One region of the Listeria sp. MAN/IMW/UF555 genome, then DNA from elsewhere that is predicted to be linked to it. Evidence: predicted binding sites of a transcription regulator. Region 1 holds the regulator's gene; the other holds the start of a gene.
What was found. The regulator Rex, encoded in region 1, represses fermentation and respiration genes when NADH is low (regulators of the CRP and FNR family bind a similar motif). The targets are predictions, from matches to a motif close to TTGTGAAATATTTCACAA.

Region 1 (3,386 bases):
ATTTGTTCAAGTTTAGCTTGTTTTTGACTAACAAATGAACTGTAATTTCCTTTGTAGTGATCAATTCTTGTGCGGCTAATTTCGTATACTTGGTTAACGACTTTATCTAGGAAATAGCGGTCATGAGAAACGATAAGTAAAGAACCATGATAGTTTTGCAAATAGGTTTCTAACCATGCTAGTGTTTCAATGTCTAAATGGTTTGTCGGTTCATCGAGAACAAGAATATCCTGTTTCGCGAGTAATAACTTAGCCAGTGCAAGTCTTGTTTTTTGCCCACCGCTGAGTGAGGCGATTTCTACTTCATAATCTTCTGGATAAAAGCGTAAACCGTTTAAAACGGAACGGATTTCTGCTTCATACGTATACCCACCAACTTCTTTAAAAGTATGTTGCAAGGTATCGTAATCGGTCATCAATGCTTGATATTTTTCCGGATTATTATAAAGCTCAGGTTCCCCAAGACGAAGCTCCATTTTGCGTAAATCTGCTTCCATTTTTCTAAGTGAATCAAAAACACTTAACATTTCATCCCAAATTGTTTTCGTGGATTCAAGGCCAGTATTTTGAGCCAAATAGCCAATTTCGACACTTTTAGGTTTAGAAATTGTTCCGCCGTCATAACTCATTTTTCCAGCGATAATTTTAAGTAAAGTAGATTTACCAGCGCCATTTCGACCAACTAGGGCAATTCGGTCGCCTGTTTTTACTTCTAATTTAATATTATCTAAAATAACTTCTGCACCGAAGAATTTAGAAATTTGCTGAACTTGTAATAATATCATAATCTCTCTCCTCGAACGTTCTCCTTACTAGTTTATCTTAAAAGCCAAGTAATCGCAATGAGAGAAGAAGGGCTTCACGTATAAGGTAGATTGTGAAAACACTCGCATTATTTGTGATTTTAGCGTAGAATGGAAAAGAAGGAAAACACTAGATATTTTGCGGGACAAACTATTGCTTGAAAATCATGAGCAAAAAGTTTGTGCATTCCTTGTGAAATGTTTATAGTATATAAGCAAGCATGTGAAAGGAAGTACAGTTCACAAAAGCTTCAACTTCAGAAAAAATTTAAAAGAAGAAGGGACAGAAGGCATGATGGAGGAAACAACAAAAATTCCACAAGCGACAGCAAAACGCTTACCATTATATCATCGTTACTTGAAATACCTAGATGAATCAGGTAAGGAACGAGTATCATCTGCGGAATTAAGTGAAGCGGTGAAAGTTGATTCAGCGACTATTCGACGTGATTTTTCGTACTTTGGCGCATTAGGTAAGAAAGGATACGGGTATAACGTTTCTTACATACTCGACTTTTTCAGTAAAACACTTAGTCAGGACAAACAGACAAATGTTGCACTAATCGGTGTAGGTAACCTAGGTACAGCATTATTACATTATAATTTCATGAAAAACAATAATATCAAAATCGTTGCTGCATTTGATGTAGACCCAGCGAAAGTTGGTAGTGTTCAACAAGACATTCCAATTTATCACTTAAATGATATGGAAGAAATTGTTCGTGAAAATGGTGTGGAAGTAGTTATTCTGACAGTTCCAGCTGATGAAGCGCAAGTAACTGTAGATCGTTTAATTGAAGCAGATGTTAAAGGTATTCTAAACTTTACGCCAGCTCGTATTAGCGTTCCAAAACAAGTTCGTGTGCACCATATCGATCTTACAACGGAATTACAAACGTTAATCTATTTCCTGGAAAACTATCCAGCGAAAACAGAATAAAAAAACCTGTAGAAGGTAAGCAACACTTACTTTCTACAGGTTTTTTTTACGTCTTTTAAGCCCAGTGATAATAAGGCCAATACCAATACCAAAATCAATTAACATCATGAGTATAAGTATATAGGCAACAAGATCATAACCATATTCAGCCACTCGAACAATAACAAAATAGACAAATACAAGACCAAGCGCAAAATAAAGAAAACTTTGCTTTATTAATGAATTTTTCATATTATCCTCCAATGATTCCAAGACTCACGAGCAAAACAATGGTATTCATTAAAATATGTGCGCCCATCGAAACAGCAATTCGTTTCGTTTTCGTATAAAGAAAACAAAGAATTAATCCGATGACAAAATAAGTAAGTAAAAAGGAAATATCCCCGTGAAGTAGCCCAAAGAAGAGCGAACTAATAACTGCCGCCACATGAATGTTCATCACATTACTCAGCCCACCAAAAACCACTTTTCTAAAAACAAGCTCTTCTAAAATTGGCCCGAGAACTGAAATGAAAATCAAGAAAATCGGCGCAGATCTAGTTAAATCAACAAGTAATTCTGTGTTTGCCGATTCACCAATATTCCCAGAAATTAGCGTTAGAATAATGCTACAAATAAATTGTGCTACGTATAACCCAATCACTCCACCAATAATCCACACAATACTCAGAAATGGCGTAGTTTTTTCACCGAGTTCGATTTTATTTTCTTTTGGTTTTCTATAAAGCATTGGAATAATAATGGCGAGTGATAATAAATTAGAAAAAATCGACCATGTAATTACCCCATAAGTTTGAGCATCCGCTGTAGAAATCGAAGTCATACTAAGTAAAATATGTTGAACAACGGGAATCCCAATAGATGCAGAAAATAGTAATAATAAATAAACTAATACAATCGTAATATAACGTTTAGCCAAAAAATACGCATCCCTTCTAAAAACAAGCTCCAGCTAAATGCTTAAAAATAGCGGAAATAGCTCTTCTTATTGTACTAGTTATCACGCTTTACCGCAAATAAGAATTCTTTAATTTTTAAACGTTTTTGCTTGCAATTTTTATTTAGTTTGGTATCATAATAACTGTATTAGCACTCTAATGTGTCGAGTGCTAAAATGAAAAATGTAATTATATCAGAGGAGGTCATTTACATTGTTAAAACCATTAGGAGATCGTGTTGTAATTGAAGTACTTGAAGCAGAGGAAAAAACAGCGAGTGGGATTGTATTACCAGACTCTGCCAAAGAAAAACCGCAATCAGGGAAAATTGTTGCAGTCGGTTCAGGTCGTGTGCTAGATAACGGCACAAAAGAACCACTTGAAGTTGCAGAAGGTGACACGGTTATCTTCGCAAAATACTCTGGAACAGAAGTGACGTATGAAGGAACTGACTATCTGATTTTACGTGAAAGTGATATTTTAGCAATTACTAAATAATAAAAAAAGAAATAATCGGAGGGAAATATAAAATGGCAAAAGATATTAAATTTAGTGAAGATGCTCGTCGTGCCATGTTACGTGGTGTCGACCAACTAGCAAACGCAGTAAAAGTAACGCTTGGCCCAAAAGGTCGTAATGTTGTTTTAGAAAAAAAATTCGGTTCTCCGTTAATTACAAATGATGGTGTAACGATTGCAAAAGAAA
Region 2 (3,386 bases), on a different contig from region 1:
TCCAACTTGTGCTTTAGATTTTTCATCGACACCACCATTGATTGCATAAAGAAGTGTTTTAGCAAGGTTGGCACGAGCACCAAAGAATTGCATTTGTTTACCAACGCGCATTGCGGATACACAACATGCGATCGCATAGTCGTCTCCCCATTTAGGGCGCATAACATCGTCATTTTCGTATTGAATAGCAGATGTTTTGATAGACATTTTAGCACAGAATTTCTTGAATCCTGATGGTAAATGAGTGGACCAAAGTACTGTTAAGTTTGGTTCTGGAGCTGGTCCTAAGTTATCTAATGTGTGTAAGAAACGGAATGAGTTTTTCGTTACAAGTGGAACGCCTTCTTCCGTAATACCACCGATGGATTCAGTAACCCAAGTTGGATCTCCAGAGAATAATTCATTGTAATCTGGTGTACGAGCAAATTTTACAAGACGCAATTTCATGATGAAGTGGTCAACAATTTCTTGTGCTTCTTCTTCAGTAATTAGGCCATTGCGTAGGTCACGTTCTACATAAATATCAAGGAATGTAGATGTACGTCCTAAACTCATTGCAGCACCATTTTGTTCTTTAATAGCAGCTAGGTAACCAAGGTATAACCATTGGAAAGCTTCTTGAGCAGTTTTAGCTGGGCGACCAAGATCAAAACCATGTTTTTCGCCTAGTACTTTTAATTCGCCAAGAGCACGAATTTGTTCGTTAAGTTCTTCACGTTGACGGATAACGTCATCGCTCATTGTACGTAAACCTGTATTGTTTAAATCTTGTTTCTTTTGTTTAATTAAGAAGTCAACTCCGTATAGTGCAACACGACGGTAGTCACCAATAATACGTCCACGGCCATAAGCATCTGGAAGACCAGTGATTACGCCTGATTTACGAGCTGCGCGCATTTCAGCTGTGTAAGCATCAAATACACCTTGGTTATGTGTTTTACGGTATTCAGAAAAAATATGGCTAATTTCTTCGTCTACTTTAAAACCATAAGATTCAGCTGCAACTTCTGCCATACGGATTCCGCCGAATGGTTGTAAAGCGCGTTTGAAAGGTACGTCAGTTTGAACACCGACAACTTTTTCTAAATCTTTGTTTAAGTAACCTGGGTCATGTGAAGTAATGGTTGAAACGATTTTGGTATCCATATCTAGTACGCCACCGTTTTCACGTTCTTGTTTAGTTAAGTCCATTACTTGATCCCAAAGTTTTGTTGTTGCTTCGGTTGGGCCAACTAAGAATGTGTCGTCACCGTCATATAAGCGATAGTTTTTTAAGATAAAGTCACGTACATCTACTTCTTGTTGCCAGTTACCACCTGCGAATTCATACCATTGTTCAGTCATCATATAACCTCCATTTATTGTTCAATCTCGAGCGTGCTTTTTTGAGCAAACTAATTTATAAATAATCTACACTGTTATCATAACATATTCTAAAAAAAATGCTACAGTTTTGTGCAATATTTTTCAAACTTTTTTATGAATTTTATGTGACTTTTTCTTTCAAAATAGCCAAGAACGCTAATTTAATGCGTTTTAACCACTTTATCATTATTCTAATTTTGTTTTAATTTTAATTTCTTATATTTCCTGTACCACTTCAAACACCCACTCCTGTTATGGTACAGTTTTAATTTCATTCATTTGTATAAAACAGTTGGAAAACGCTTAATCTATTGCGCACCAATGCTTTTACAGTTTATGTAGCGTTTTCATTGTTTTTCATGAAAATAGCTAAGCCGTTTTTACAACTACGACTTAGCTATTTTTCACCATAAATATTTATTCGATGTGGTAACAGCAATTGCGCCACTAGCAATTACTTGATCCACTTGCTGTGTTGTTTCGATTAATCCTCCCGCAATCACTGGAATGTGAAGCTTTTGAGTCATCTTTTGTACTTGTTCTGGAATGATGCCGGGTAAAAGTTCAATGCAATCAGGCTGGACCTTCTGGATTAAAGCCACTCCTTTGTTATAAGCGCTAGAATCTATCATAAATAAACGCTGAATGGCAAGCATTTTATGTTGTTTTGCTTTCATAATCGCATTTCCTCTTGTAGAAATAATGCCATCTGGGCGAATTTCTTTACATAAGAAGTCAATTGCATAGTCATCATTTTTTAAACCATTGACTAAATCAGCGTGTAGCAAAACTTTTTTCCCGCCAGCTTGTGCGTATTTTACTAAAGCTTTAAGCTGAGCAACATGAGTCTCGAGCATCACCATATAGGTCAAATCAAGCTCTAATATCTTTTCCATGTCTTTTTGATTATGTGCAGCTGGGATGATTGATTGACCAGAAAATGGTAACTCCAATTGTATTCCTCCTCTTCTACATGACACGTTTAAACATTTTTTCGAGTTCGTAAGTTGAATATTGAATAATAACTGGGCGGCCATGAGGACAAGTGAATGGATCGCTTGCTTCTCTAAGTGTGTCAAGAAGTGCTTCCATATCTTGCATAGTTAAATAGTGATTTGCTTTAATTGATTTTTTACAACTCATCATAATCGCGGTATCTTCTCTTAATTTATGAATACTTATACTTGGTGCTGACAAGGCTTCATCGATAATTTCGCGTAGCATTTCCTCTTCTTGGTCTTTTGGGAACCAGGTTGGATGTGCGCGAATAATAAAGCTATTTTGTCCGAAGTTTTCAAGAAAAACACCAACTTCTTCTAGTTTCGCTTTTTGTTCTTCTAGTCGGACATATTCATCTGATGGGAATTCTAACACGATAGGCACGAGTAATTCTTGCAATTCTCGACTTACTTCTCCAATTTTTTCACGATAAAATTCATATTTAATTCGTTCTTGCGCGGCATGCTGATCAATAATATATAGGCCATTTTCATTTTGAGCGAAAATATACGTCGCGTGCATTTGTCCGATTGGATACATTTTCGGAATACGTTCTTTTTGCTCTTCTACTTGTTCAGGCTGCGTTTCCGGATTATAAGTAGGCATTGTTTCTAAAATAAAGTCGTCTTCTTTTGGTGCTCTTTCATCAGATGGTACGTATTCTGGAATATTTGGTTTTGAGAAAAGCGTTGGCGGTTCTTTTGGCTGTCTGTTTTCTTCAAATGACATCTGAATTTGTTCGGATTTTTGTTGTTCTTTTTGTTTTTTTGAAACTTCTCCATCTGGAATTAATTGCAACTGATGAAATGCGTCTTTAATCATCTGACTAATGAGCTGGCCAAGTTCTTTTTCTTTACTTAAACGTACTTCAAGTTTTGCTGGATGAACGTTGACATCTACAATAATTGGGTCCATTTCGATTTGTAGCACGATTATTGGAAAACGACCAATTGGTAAAAGTGTATGGTACCCTTCTTGTATCGCTTTTACTAGTGCGAAGTTTTTGATAAAACGGCCATTAA

Region 2: a site for Rex is predicted at 1,454-1,471, ahead of pflB (formate C-acetyltransferase). Genes of this name have one in related genera too.

What each region holds. Positions count from the first base shown of each region.
Region 1 covers NZ_JBZWZS010000002.1:293,250-296,635, reverse strand. The annotation lists gene AC4PG8_RS08590 (ABC-F family ATP-binding cassette domain-containing protein) at 1-785, opposite strand, end outside; gene AC4PG8_RS08585 (redox-sensing transcriptional repressor Rex) at 1,096-1,743, shown strand; partial or broken gene AC4PG8_RS08580 (DUF4305 domain-containing protein) at 1,770-1,974, opposite strand; gene AC4PG8_RS08575 (CPBP family intramembrane glutamic endopeptidase) at 1,976-2,662, opposite strand; gene groES (co-chaperone GroES) at 2,895-3,179, shown strand; gene groL (chaperonin GroEL) at 3,212-3,386, shown strand, end outside.
Region 2 covers NZ_JBZWZS010000001.1:293,344-296,729, forward strand. The annotation lists gene pflB (formate C-acetyltransferase) at 1-1,344, opposite strand, end outside; gene AC4PG8_RS01410 (glycerol-3-phosphate responsive antiterminator) at 1,770-2,318, opposite strand; gene mutL (DNA mismatch repair endonuclease MutL) at 2,335-3,386, opposite strand, start outside.